4 regions of the Streptomyces sp. NPDC056361 genome follow, and region 1 is predicted to be linked to each of the others. Evidence: riboswitches for the same ligand, from Rfam matches in the RefSeq annotation. Region 1 holds a riboswitch; each other region holds the start of a gene.
What was found. A riboswitch is a leader RNA that binds a small molecule or an ion and turns the genes downstream of it on or off. The one in region 1 is predicted to bind cobalamin.

Region 1 (3,196 bases):
CGCTTGAAGAGGTTCGAGACCTGCGGCTCGATGCACTCGTACACGCCGGCGATCGAGGCGATCGTCGCGGTCGGCGCGATGGCCAGGAGCAGGCTGTTGCGCATGCCGACGGCGGCGATCCGCTCGCGCAGCGCGGCCCAGCGCTCCGGCCAGTTGAGCTCCACGTCGTAGTGGTCCGGGTGCAGCACGCCGCGGGCGGTGCGGGTCTGCTCCCAGGCCGGGAGCGGGCCGCTGCGCTCGGCGAGGTCGGCGGAGGCCTCGTACGCGGCGAGCATGATCCGCTCGGCGATACGGGTGGACAGCGCGCGCGCCTCGGCGGAGTCGAACGGCAGCCGCAGCTGGAAGAAGACGTCCTGGAGGCCCATCGCGCCCAGGCCGACCGGCCGCCAGCGGGCGTTGGAACGCCCGGCCTGCTCGGTCGGGTAGAAGTTGATGTCGACGACCCGGTCGAGGAAGGTGACGGCCGTGCGGACGGTCTCGTCGAGGCGCTCCCAGTCGATGTCGCCGCCGGTGACGAACGCGCCCAGGTTCACCGAACCGAGGTTGCAGACGGCGGTCTCGCCGTCGTTCGTGACCTCGATGATCTCGGTGCAGAGGTTCGAGGAGTGGACGACGGTGCCGGGCTCGGCGGTCTGGTTCGCGGTCCGGTTGGACGCGTCCTTGAAGGTCATCCAGCCGTTGCCGGTCTGGGCCAGGGTCCGCATCATCCGGCCGTACAGGTCGCGGGCCGGCATCGTCTTGCGGGCCAGGCCCTTCGCCTCGGCGGCGCGGTAGGCGGCGTCGAACTCGTCGCCGTACAGGTCGACGAGCTCGGGCACGTCCGACGGCGAGAAGAGGGACCAGTCGGCGTCCGCGTTGACGCGGCGCATGAACTCGTCCGGGATCCAGTGCGCCAGGTTCAGGTTGTGCGTACGGCGCTGGTCCTCGCCCGTGTTGTCGCGGAGCTCCAGGAACTCCTCGATGTCCGCGTGCCAGGTCTCCAGGTAGACGGCGGCGGCGCCCTTGCGGCGGCCGCCCTGGTTCACCGCGGCGACGGAGGCGTCGAGGGTCTTCAGGAACGGAACGATGCCGTTGGAGTGGCCGTTGGTGCCGCGGATCAGCGAACCGCGGGCGCGGATGCGGGAGTAGGAGAGCCCGATGCCGCCGGCGTGCTTCGACAGGCGCGCGACCTGGTGGTAGCGGCCGTAGATGGAGTCCAGCTCGTCCTGCGGGGAGTCCAGGAGGTAGCAGGAGGACATCTGCGGGTGGCGGGTACCGGAGTTGAAGAGCGTGGGGGAGGACGGCAGGTAGTCCAGGCGGCTCATCAGCCCGTACAGCGCGGCGACCTCGTCGAGCGCGCGGACGCTGTCGTCCTCGGCCAGGCCGCAGGCGACGCGCAGCATGAAGTGCTGCGGGGTCTCGATCACCTTGCGGGTGATCGGGTGGCGCAGCAGGTAGCGCGAGTAGAGGGTGCGCAGGCCGAAGTAGCCGAAGCGGTCGTCGGCGTCCCGGTCGATCAGGGTGTCGAGCCGGTCCGCGTGCAGCGCGACGAAGGCGGCGGTGCGGTCGGCGATCAGGCCCTCGCGGTGACCGACGGAGACGGAGGCGGAGAAGGAGACCGCGCCCTGGTCGGCCGCCTCGTCGGCGATGGTGATCGTCAGGAGCCGGGCGGCGAGCCGGGAGTACGCCGGGTCCTCGGCGATCAGGCCCGCGGCCGCCTCGGTGGCCAGCTCGCGCAGTTCCGCCTCGTCCGACGCGGCGCTGCGGCCGCGCAGGGCGGCGGCGGCGATCTTGCCGGGGTCGGTGTCGGGGAGATCGGCGGTGAGGTCGGTCAGGGTCCGCAGCAGCACGGTCCCGGGGCCGTCGCTCTCGACCGCGGAAGCCTCGGCCGAAGCCGGATCGGCGGGCGCGATGGTCACGTGGGGGCTCTCCCTCGCTCGGCTCGGGGCCGCGACGGGGGAAGGCGGGCAGGAGGGCGTCCGTCACGCCGGACGCGCCGTGTCCACCGGCCCACTCCGCGAGGCCCGGAAGTCAGTGGCACCCGGAACGGAAGGACCGGGCGCGCTGGCGGCAGGTCTTCGGACTCACTCCGTACGAAACCGCACGAAGCACACCGTTGCGGGACAGTTCCGGATTCGCGCCGGATTCCCCTGCGTCGACAGCGAGGATGAGCATACATGTGGGGGGCGCCGCTGACGGCACCCCCCACATGTTGTGTCGGTCGTGGGGCTACAGCTCCAGCGCGTACGTCCGCAGCGCGTGGCCGGGGATCGGCTCCCAGTCCCGATCGGGGGTGCGGACGAAGCCGAGCCGCTCGTAGATCCGGTGCGCCGCGGCCATCTTCGCGTCCGTGGAGAGCACCAGCCGCGCGCACCCGGGGAGGGCCCGCGCCCGGTCCGCGCAGGCGCGTACGAGCGCCTCTCCGACGCCCCTGCCGCGGGCCGCGGGCGCGACCACCAGCATCCGGAACTCGGCCTCGCCGGCGACCGCGATGTCCGCCCAGGTGGTGCCGCCGGCGGCGAAGGTCACCCCGCCGATGATGCCGCCCTCCGGGTCGGCGGCGACGAGCACCTCGCTCTCGCGGGCCCGCCGGGCCGTGTCGCGGAGCACGGCCAGATAGAAGTCGTCCTCGCCGTGGAGCAGCAGCCCGTCGTTCAGATAGGTCAGTCCGGTGAGCTCGCCGAGCTCCTCGTATTCCTCGGGCCGTACCGCCCTGATCACGATGTCCATGAGGGAAGTCTGCCTCCACCGCGCGCGAAAGGGGCCCGGGATTTCCCGGGCCCCTCACTGTGCGCTTCCGCGGGTCAGTGCACCGAGGCGCCGACCTTCGCGCGGTCCGACGAGCCGGCCGTGGCGTCGCCGGCGTCCGCCGTGTAGTCCTCGGGCGAGGTCTCGTCGACGCCCTCGGGGGCCTTGACGGCCTTGAGGACGAAGGTCAGGACGACCGTGACGACGAGGTTGAGGACGAAGGCGGTGAGACCGATGTAGCCGATCTCGCCGATGCCGGGGATCTCGGCGGACGAGCCGCCGAAGTGCTTCTGGGTCGGGCTGGCGACGCCGTACGCGGCGAACGTGCCGTAGACCATGCCGACGGCCCAGCCGGCGAGCAGCGCCCAGCGGTGGAACCAGCGGGTGAACAGACCGCCGACGAGGGCCGGGAAGGTCTGCAGGATCCAGATGCCGCCGAGCAGCTGGAAGTTGATCGCGACCGTCTTGT
Region 2 (3,196 bases), on a different contig from region 1:
GCGAGCCGGTTGCGGACGAGGGCCTGGAGGACGGCGCCGACGACGGCGAGTCCGGCGCCGACGACGATGCCGAGGAGGACGCGGGGCAGCCGTACGTCGAGCACGATCGTCCGGTACGGCGAGGGGCCCGCCCGTCCGGTCAGGGCGTCGAGGACCTGGCCGGGCGGGATGCGGACGGAGCCGAGCGCGAGGGAGGCGAGCGCGGCGGCGGCCAGTGCGAGGACGAGTCCGGCGACGACGAGGGCGTACCGTGCGGGGCCCGTGCCCGGGGCCGCCGTGCGGGCGGGGGTCCGGGCCGGGCGGAGTGCGGTGCTCACCGGGCGGGGTGGAGCTGGGCGGCCAGCTTGTCGACGGCGCCGGGGACGCGGACGCCGAGGACGGTGTCGGAGAGGGGCAGCACGGCGAACCGGTGGTTCCTGATGGCGGGGACGTCCTTGAGTGCGGGGTCGTCGAGGAGCCGCTTCTTCTTCTGTTCGACGGTGGTGGAGCCGTAGTCGTAGATCACGATGACGTCCGGGCGGCGGTCGACGACCTGTTCCCAGGTGGCGTCGCCGAAGGCCTTGTCGAGGTCGGCGAAGACGTTCCGGCCGCCGGCGCGGGTGATGAGCTCGTTGCCGATGCCCTTGCCGCCGGCGGTGAAGGCGGTCTTGTCGCCGCTGTCGTAGACGAAGACGGAGACGGGCCGGGTGCCGTCGAGCCGCTTCTCCGTGGCGGCGACGGTGGCGCGGGCCTGCCGGATCCACGTCTCGGCGCGGTCGGCGACGCCGAACGTCCGGCCGGTCTCGCGGACTTCGCGGTAGAGGTCCTCGACGGAGGGCGAACCGGTGGGGCAGTACTCGGTGTTGAGGCGGGTCGCGATGCCGGAGCGCGCCAGGTCGTCGCGGCTCCGGCCGTCCTCGGCGGAGAAGGCGGAGGAGTAGCCGCCGTACACGAAGTCGGGGTTCGCGGCGAGGAGGGCCTCCTTGGAGGGGTACTCCTTCGCGAGGACGGGCACGGTGCCGTACGCCTTCTCGTACGCGGGGAGGATCGCGTCGTCGAGGTAGGCGGTGCCGACGAGCGACTTCTCCAGGCCGAGCGCGAGCATGATCTCGGTGACGTGCTGGTTCATGGTGACCGCGCGCCGGGGCGGGGCCTGGTAGGTGTGCTGCACACCGCAGTTGGTGACGGTGTACGGGAATCCCGCGGCGGGTTTCGCGGGCGGCGCGGCGGCCTCGGGGGCGGCCGAGCAGGCGGCGAGCAGCGGGATCAGGACGACTGCGGACAGCAGCGGGCGACGCCAGGGCACGGCGGAACGGGCCTCCTCCGGGGATTTCCACGTCCCCGATCGGTGGTGAGAAGGCGGCAGGTCAGTTCCTGGCTTCCGCCCCCCCTGGGGAGGCGGTCACAGTGGCGGGACCGTGCCGGATTCGCACCGGCTTCCTGGGTCCTGCCGCCCTTTGGTCCCGGCCAGTGTCTCACTCGGGCCAGGGCGAGTCGCGGATGGTGGTCACGAAGTCGCCGGGGACGAAGCCGGGCACGTGGTGGCGCAGGACGTCGGCCTTGACGTTGCCGAAGGTGGTGTCCGGCTTGGGGGCGATGCCGTCGGCGAAGGCCTCCAGGATGCGGCGCTTGAAGTCGGGGCGGGGGTGGGCGGCGACGATCGCGGCCCGGTCGCCGGGGTCGACGGCGGCGGGGTCGTCGTAGCCGATGCCGAGGACGTCGTACTCGACGCCGGCGGTGACGAGCGCGACCTCGGGCTCCATGAACTCGGGCACGCCGGGGGTCGTGTGCAGGGCGATCGCGGTCCAGACCCGGCGCACGGCGTCCTCGTCGGCGCCTTGGGCGCGGAGGAACGCGGCGGCCTCCTCGGCGCCGTCGACCTCGAAGCGGCGTCCGCTCCCCCGGTGCTTCTCCCCGAGGCCGAGGTCGTGGAACATCGCGCCGACGTAGAGCAGTTCGGCGTCGAAGGCGAGGCCGCGGGCGCGGCCCTGGAGGGCGCCGAAGAGGTAGACGCGGCGGGAGTGGTCGTAGATCAGGTCGCTCGTGGTGTCGCGGACGAGTTCGGTGGCGGCGGTGGCGAGCCTGCTGTCGGGGATCAGCGCGAGTGCGTTCATGGGGACCAGCCTCGTCGCCGGGCCCGTACCCCTGCCATGTCCCTGCGGACAGGCATCCCACAGAATCGGACACGTGACGGTGCACACGGTGGTGGTGGCGGCTTTCGACGGTGTCCGGCTCCTGGACGTCTCGGCTCCCCTGGAGGTGTTCTCCACGGCGGGGTCCGGAGACCCGGCGGGGTCCGGGTACGAGGTCCTGGTGTGCACGCCCGACGGTCGGGACGTGCGGACGTCGTGCGGGCTGCGGATCGGGGCCGATCTGGCGGTGGCGGCGGTGGCGGGCGCGGACACGCTGGTCGTGCCGGGGGCGGTGGACGTGGAGCTGTGCGTGGCGGCGGCGCCGGCCGTGGCGGGGCTCGCGGCGCGCTCGGGGCGGGTGGCGTCGGTGTGCACGGGGGCGTTCGCGCTGGGTGCGGCGGGGCTGCTGGCCGGGCGGCGGGCGACGACGCACTGGGAGCACGCGGCGGAGCTGGCCCGCCGGTTCCCGGAGGCGGTGGTGGATGCGGACGCGATCCACGTGCGGGACGGGGAGGTGTGGAGTTCGGCGGGGGTGACGGCCGGGATCGACCTGTGCCTGGCGCTCGTGGAGGAGGACCGGGGGCCGGCGGTGGCCCGTGCGGTGGCCAGGGACCTGGTGGTCTTCCTGCAGCGGCCGGGCGGGCAGTCGCAGTTCTCGGCGGCCTCGCGGACTCCTCCGACGGCGCATCCGGTGGTCCGGCCGCTGCTGGACGCGGTGGTGGCCGATCCGGCGGCGGACCACAGCGCTCCGGTGCTCGCGCGGCGGGCGGGGGTGAGCGCCCGGCATCTGACCCGGTTGTTCCGGGAGCAGATCGGGGCGACGCCGGCGGGGTACGTGGAGCGGGTGCGGGTGGAGGCGGCCCGGATGCTCCTGGAGGGCGGGGCGAGCGTGACGGGGGCGGCGGCGCGGAGCGGTCTGGGGAGCGACGAGACGCTGCGGAGGGCGTTCGCCCGGCATTTCGGGGTGACGCCCTCCGCCTATCTGGCGCGGTTCCGCACGACGGCGGCGGACGCGTCCTACGCGTAGGCCTCGACGATCTCGACGTCCTCCTCGGTCACGACGCCGTCGACGATGTTGAAGGAGC
Region 3 (3,196 bases), on a different contig from region 1:
CCGCGCCCGGCCACGGCGGCAGAGCCACCGCGCACAGCGTCAGACCGAAACCGAGCAGCGCCTTCTCGGCAGGATGGCGGGAGCGCCAGCGACTGCTGTGCGCCGCCGCGTCGATGGGCAGCATCGGCGACTACGCGTCCCGCCCGTCGACGGGCCGGGCAGCGGCCCCCGTGCCGCCCTCGTCCGCCGCCGCTCCGTCCGCCGCCGCTCCGTCCGCTGCCGCTCCGTCCGCTGCCGCTCCGTCCGCTGCGGCTCCGTGCGCCACCGCTCCTTCCGCCTCGGCCATGGCCGCCGCGGCCCGCGCCTCCCCCTGCCGGCGGCCGCGCCGCAGGCCGAAGTAGTACGCCAGGACACCGGCGCCCAGGGCCGCCTGGAGCGCGAAGAGCGCCGACTCGATCTCGCCGGACGGCGGCTCGTACAGGGGGCTGAACCAGGGCTTGTAGTCGGGATCGAGTTCGGTGATGGCCGTCTCGGCCTCCCCGTCGGACCCGCTGAACGGCTGCTCCTTGTGGTCGCCGAGACCCAGCGCGAGCGGCAGCACCGCGAGCGCGACGACGACGAGCAGCAGCAGTCCGTTGATCCTCGCGTTACGGCTGATCTTGACGCTCATCGCGCGGCCGCCTCCTTGTCGAGCGCGGTCCGCGGCCGGGGGAGGACACCCAGCCGGGTCAGCTCGCCCTTGCTCGACTGGCTGAGCAGCCGCATCACGAGCACCGTGAGCAGGCCCTCGCTCACCGCCAGCGGAATCTGCGTCACCGCGAAGATCCCGCCGAACTTGGCCAGCGCGCCCGGCACTCCCGTACCGGCGTCCGGGAACGCGAGCGCCAGCTGCACGCTCGTGACGCAGTACGTGGACAGGTCGGCGACGAACGCGCCGAAGAACACGGCGACCATCAGCGGCGTACCGAACCGGCGCAGCAGCCGGTACGTCCCGTACCCCGCCCACGGCCCGACGACCGCCATCGAGAAGGCGTTGGCGCCGAGCGTGGTCAGGCCGCCGTGGGCGAGCAGCAGCGCCTGGAACAGCAGGGTGATCGTGCCGAGGACCGCCATGATCGGCGGCCGGAACAGGATCGCCCCCAGACCCGTACCGGTCGGATGGGAACAACTCCCCGTCACCGAGGGCAGTTTGAGCGCGGACAGGACGAACGTGAAGGCGCCGGAGGCGCCGAGCAGCAGCGTGGACTCGGGGTTGGACCGCACCTCGCGGGTCAGCGCGCGGACCCCGTGGACGACGAACGGGGCGGCCGCGACGCCCCAGGCGGCGGCGTGAGCGGGGGGCAGATACCCCTCGGCTATATGCATGGTCGGGAGACCCTCTCCAGCACCTCGTGGATGGACAACGCACCCTGGCCGGTCTCCTGGCTGACGGTCATGCCGTCCGACTCCGCCTTCCCACACCGCGACGGTCTCCCGCCGCGGTCCAGTGGCTTCCCCGAGGGTGTTCCCCGCGGGGGTGGAGCCGGACCTCCCGATCACAGTGGCGAGGGCCGCACCGGTACTTCACCGGTTTCCCGTACACCAAGGCCCTGCGACATTAGTGGGTTGACCTGCTGCATCACAACACGGCCGCCACCCGCCGCGCCCCCTCCGTCACTCCGCGCACTCGCCGCGCGGGCTCACTCCTTGCGGTACGCGTACGCCTCCGAGGCCGCCGCCACCACCGCGTCGAGGTCCCCACCCGCGCTCGCCGTCACCAGCGCCGCGACCGCGCCCTCGACGAACGGAGCGTCCACCAACCGCGCACCCGCGGGCAGTTCGTCCCCCTCGGCGAGCAGCGCCTTCACCGTGAGCACCGCACTCCCCAGATCGACCAGGAGCGCCACCCCCGCCCCCCGGTCCACCGCCTTCGCCGCCTCGGCGATCAACTCCGAACTCGTCCCCAACCCCCCGTCCGGCGTTCCCCCCGCCGCCGCCACCGGCGCGAGCCCCCCGCCCCCCGCAAGCCCCCGCGCCAGCTCCGCCACGGCCACCGCGACCGCCGCACTGTGCGACACGAGCACGATGCCGACGGACGCGGAGGCGCCGGGCGTCGAGCCGGTGGACGTCGAGGCGTCGGACGCGGAGGCACCGGACGCCGAGCCGCCGGACGCGGACGCGCCGGGTGCCGAGCCGGTGGATGCCGAAGCGCCGGGCGTCGAACCGTCGAAACCGCCGGTCGCCGTGCTCACGACGCCCCCTCGGTGCGCGCGGTCGCGGCCAGCGTCGAGAACAGCAGCGCCGACGACGTCGCCCCCGGATCCTGGTGCCCGACCGACCGTTCGCCGAGATAGCTCGCCCGGCCCTTGCGCGCCCGCAGGGGTACGGTCCCGAGGGCACCTTCCTCGGCGGCCGCGGAGGCCGCGCCGAACGAGGTCCGCAGGCCTTCCACGGCCGGCACCAGTGCGTCCAGCATCGTCTTGTCGCCCACCTGAGCCCCGCCGAGCTGGGACACGGCGGCGACGCCCGCACCCAGCGCCTCGGCGAGCTGCGTCCGGTCGAACCGCTCGTCCTCGCCGAGGGTCTTGCCGGTGCGGCGCAGCAGCGTTCCGTAGAGGGGCCCCGACGCGCCGCCGACCGTGGAGATCAGCTGCCGTCCGGCGGTGGTGAGCACGGCGCCGGGTGTCGTCGGCGGTTCCTTGGCCAGCGTCTCGGCCACGGCGGCGAATCCCCGCTTGAGGTTGGCGCCGTGGTCGGCGTCGCCGATCGCCGAGTCAAGCTCGGTCAGCCGGTCCGCCTCGCGCTCCACGGCCTCGGCGACCGCGGCCAGCCAGCGCACCAGGAACTCCGCACCGAACGTCTCCGTCATGCCCTCTCCCACTCCCACTACCTCGCCCACTGCCTCTCCCTCGCCCGTTCCCGTGTCCGCCGGTGTCCCCACGGCCCGGCTCACCGGCCCCAGCGCAGGGCGGGCGTCTGCACGGGCGCGTCCCACAGCCGCAGCAGTTCGTCGTCCACCTCGCACAGCGACACCGAGCAGCCCGCCATGTCGAGCGAGGTCACGTAGTTCCCGACCAGCGTCCGCGCCACCGGCACGCCCCGCTCGGCGAGCACCCGCTGCACCTCCGCGTTGAAGCCGTACAGCTCCAGAAGCGGCGTCCCGCCCATGCCGTTGACCAGCACGAGCACCGGACCGGTGGGACCCAGGTCCTCGACGACGGCGTCCACGGCGAAGTCGGCGATCTCCCGCGACGTCATCATGGCCCGGCGCTCCCGG
Region 4 (3,196 bases), on a different contig from region 1:
TCAGCAGGTTCCCGCGCCGCAGGGCGGCGAGGACGATGTCGCCCTCCGGGTTGCGGGACCGGTCGAGGAACATCTCGCCGGGCGCCGGGCCCCAGTGCTCCTCGACCTGCTCGCGGAGCTCGGCGGGCAGCGTCGCGTACCAGCGCTTGTAGTCGGCGGCCGGGATGCGGACCGGGTTGCGGGCGAGCTGCTCCTCGGTGAGCCAGTCCTGGTCGTGGCCGCCGGCCTCGATGAGGGCGTAGATCAGCTCGTCGCCGTCGCCGGAGACCAGGCCGGGGAGGTCCTCCTCCGGCCCGAAGTCGTAGCCCTCCGCGATGAGGCGGCGGAGCAGCGCGACGGCGGAGGCGGGGGTGTCGAGGCCGACCGCGTTGCCGATGCGGGAGTGCTTGGTCGGGTACGCGGAGAGGACGAGCGCCAGCTTCTTCTCGGCGTTCGGGATGTGGCGGAGCCGGGCGTGCCGGACGGCGATCCCCGCGACGCGGGCCGCGCGCTCGGCGTCGGCGACGTACGCGGGCAGGCCGTCCTCGTCGATCTCCTTGAAGGAGAAGGGGACGGTGATGAGCCGGCCGTCGAACTCGGGCACGGCGACCTGGCTGGCGGCGTCCAGCGGCGAGAGGCCCTCGTCGTTCTCCTCCCACGCGGACCGCGAGCCGGTCAGGCACAGCGCCTGGAGGATCGGCACGTCGAGCGCGGCGAGCGCGCCCGCGTCCCAGGCCTCCTCGTCGCCGCCGGCCTGCGCCTCGGCCGGCTTGGTGCCGCCGGCGGCGAGGACGGTGGTGACGATGGCGTCGGCTCCGCTCAGGACGGAGATCAGCTCCGCCTCGGGGGCGCGCAGGGAGGCCACGTACAGGGGCAGCGCCCGGGCTCCGGCGTCCTCGATGGCGTCGCAGAGGGTGCCGACGAAGCCGGTGTTCCCGCTCATGTGGTGGGCGCGGTAGTAGAGCACGGCGACGGTCGGGCCGTCGGTGGGCTTCGGGGTGCGCTCCAGCGGGCCCCAGGTGGGGGCGGCGGCCGGGGCCTCGAAGCCGTGGCCGGTGAGCAGGACGGTGTCGGAGAGGAAGCGGGCCAGCTGCTCCAGGTTCTCCGGGCCGCCGTGCGCGAGGTAGGCGTGGGCCTCGGTGGCGACGCCGACGGGGACCGTGGAGGCCTCCATCAGCTGGGCGTCGGGGGCCTGTTCGCCGCTGAGGACGACGACCGGCTTTCCGGTCGCGCGGATGGCGTCGAGGCCCTCCTGCCAGGAGCGGAGGCCGCCGAGGAGGCGGACGACGACGAGCTCGGCGTCGTCGAGGAGGCCGGGCAGGTCGGCGAGGGGGAGGCGGGCGGGGTTGGCGAAGCGGTACTCGACCGGGCCGCCGGCGGAGCCGGCGTTCGCCGCACGGGCGCTGAGCAGGTCGGTGTCGGAGTGCGACAGCAGCAGAAGCATGGCGAGCTCAGGCCTTCCTCGGGGTTGTCCGCGCCCCGGGTGGTCGTGTGGTTTGGGGCCTCCCCTGCTCGAGCGAAGCCGAGAGCTTGGGGAAGGGAGTTCCTGACTCACCCGTGCCATCGCTGGTACGGGCTCACAGTGGCGGGACCGCGCCGGATTCTCACCGGGCTTCCTCCCCGGGGTCCTGGGACCCCATGCCGTGTGCATAGTAGATCGTGCCGTCGGCGGGGCGGGGCGTGCCGGGGAGTCGGCCGGATCACACCCGGTGGTCGGCCGGTGGCCCGTGGGTATGCTCGCCGCCATGCCGCCCACCCCACCCCCGGCTCCCGAACCGGGCGAACCTCGCATTCGGGACCGCGGAGACGCCTGCCCAGGGGCGTTGCGCCTGCACGCGGCCGACGACGGCCGCCTGGCCCGACTCCGCCTGCCCGCAGGCCGCCTGACGGCACGCCAGGTCGAGGTTCTGGCGCACGCCGCGGAGACCCTCGGCGACGGACGGATCAGCATCACCTCGCGCGGCAACGCGGAACTCCGCGGCCTCGCGGACGACTGCGGCGCGGCCCTCGCGGACCTGCTCGCCGACGCGGGCCTGCTCCCCTCCCCCACCCACGAACGCGTCCGCAACATCGTCGCCTCGCCGATCGGCGGACTCGACGGACTCGGCCGCCCCGACGTCCAGTTGTGGGCCCGCGAGCTCGACTCCCTGCTCTGCGCGGAGCCCTGGACGGCGGCGCTCTCGGGCCGCTTCCTCTTCGTCCTCGACGACGGGCGCGGCGACGTGGCGGGACTCGGCGGCGATGTGACCTTGGTCGCAGCGGAGCCGGGGACAGTCGTCATGTACGTCGGTGGACGGGCCTTCCGGATCGCCGGAACCGACGCGCCCCGGGCCGCCCTCGCCGCCGCCGGAGCCTTCCTCGACGCCGCCCGGGAGGCCGGGACCGGCGCCTGGCGGGTGAAGGAACTGCCGGCGGGCGCCGTCCCCGACCTGCCGGGCGCCCTCGACCGGGCCGGGATCGCGGCCGAGCCCGTACCGCCGGCGCGGTCGCTCCTCGTCCTCGGCGCGCCGCCCGCCCCCGGGCCGCTCGGCACCGGCGCCCTGTACGTCCTCGCGCCCCTCGGCCGCCTCACCGCCGCCCAGCTGCGCGCGCTGCTGCCCGCCGACGAGGTGCGGCTGACGCCGTGGCGCGGTGCCGTCGTGGTCGGGGCGGCGGCCGACCGGCTCGCCGACCTCGCCGCGCACGGGCTGATCACCCGCCCCCACGCCCCCGGGGCGGGCGTCACCGCCTGCACGGGCCGGCCCGGCTGCGCCAAGTCCCTCGCGGACGTCCGCGCCGACGCGGCCGCCGAGCGGCCCGGTCCCGCCGCGGCCGCCGGCCTCCCGGCCCACTACTCCGGGTGCGAGCGCCGCTGCGGTCACCCGCACGGCACCTGGATCGACGTCGTCGCCACCGCCGACGGCGCCTACCTGGTGGACGGCGCCCCCACCCCCCGTACCGCCCTGACCGAAGCTGTCACCACGGCCCGCACGACGACGAGATGAGCGAGAGCGACACGATGTTCGACTACGAGAAGGACGGGGCGGAGATCTACCGCCAGTCCTTTGCCACGATCCGCGCCGAGGCGGATCTGGCGGGCCTGCCCGCCGACGTCGCCCAGGTGGCGGTCCGGATGATCCACGCCTGCGGCATGACCGACCTCGTACGCGATATCGCCTACTCGCCGCAGGTCGTCTCCCGGGGCCGCGCGGCCCTCCGCGCCGGCGCCCCGATCCTC

Region 2: another riboswitch for cobalamin. It lies ahead of ACFCY7_RS00740 (ABC transporter substrate-binding protein); the one in region 1 lies ahead of ACFCY7_RS22185 (ribonucleoside-diphosphate reductase subunit alpha).
Region 3: another riboswitch for cobalamin. It lies ahead of ACFCY7_RS30015 (energy-coupling factor ABC transporter permease); the one in region 1 lies ahead of ACFCY7_RS22185 (ribonucleoside-diphosphate reductase subunit alpha).
Region 4: another riboswitch for cobalamin. It lies ahead of cobN (cobaltochelatase subunit CobN); the one in region 1 lies ahead of ACFCY7_RS22185 (ribonucleoside-diphosphate reductase subunit alpha).

What each region holds. Positions count from the first base shown of each region.
Region 1 is NZ_JBHJQI010000067.1:25,180-28,375, reverse strand. It holds gene ACFCY7_RS22185 (ribonucleoside-diphosphate reductase subunit alpha) at 1-1,898, opposite strand, end outside; cobalamin riboswitch at 2,031-2,191, opposite strand; gene ACFCY7_RS22180 (GNAT family N-acetyltransferase) at 2,209-2,709, opposite strand; gene mctP (monocarboxylate uptake permease MctP) at 2,784-3,196, opposite strand, start outside.
Region 2 is NZ_JBHJQI010000001.1:163,130-166,325, forward strand. It holds gene ACFCY7_RS00735 (FecCD family ABC transporter permease) at 1-317, opposite strand, end outside; gene ACFCY7_RS00740 (ABC transporter substrate-binding protein) at 314-1,285, opposite strand; cobalamin riboswitch at 1,327-1,462, opposite strand; gene ACFCY7_RS00745 (HD domain-containing protein) at 1,455-2,093, opposite strand; gene ACFCY7_RS00750 (GlxA family transcriptional regulator) at 2,167-3,138, shown strand; gene ACFCY7_RS00755 (Mov34/MPN/PAD-1 family protein) at 3,129-3,196, opposite strand, start outside.
Region 3 is NZ_JBHJQI010000119.1:5,122-8,317, reverse strand. It holds gene cbiQ (cobalt ECF transporter T component CbiQ) at 1-124, opposite strand, end outside; gene ACFCY7_RS30020 (energy-coupling factor ABC transporter substrate-binding protein) at 131-598, opposite strand; gene ACFCY7_RS30015 (energy-coupling factor ABC transporter permease) at 607-1,305, opposite strand; cobalamin riboswitch at 1,334-1,541, opposite strand; gene ACFCY7_RS30010 (PTS-dependent dihydroxyacetone kinase phosphotransferase subunit DhaM) at 1,620-2,006, opposite strand; gene dhaL (dihydroxyacetone kinase subunit DhaL) at 2,168-2,788, opposite strand; gene dhaK (dihydroxyacetone kinase subunit DhaK) at 2,869-3,196, opposite strand, start outside.
Region 4 is NZ_JBHJQI010000033.1:29,985-33,180, forward strand. It holds gene cobN (cobaltochelatase subunit CobN) at 1-1,423, opposite strand, end outside; cobalamin riboswitch at 1,501-1,634, opposite strand; gene ACFCY7_RS13605 (cobalamin biosynthesis protein CobG) at 1,713-2,963, shown strand; gene ACFCY7_RS13610 (precorrin-8X methylmutase) at 2,978-3,196, shown strand, end outside.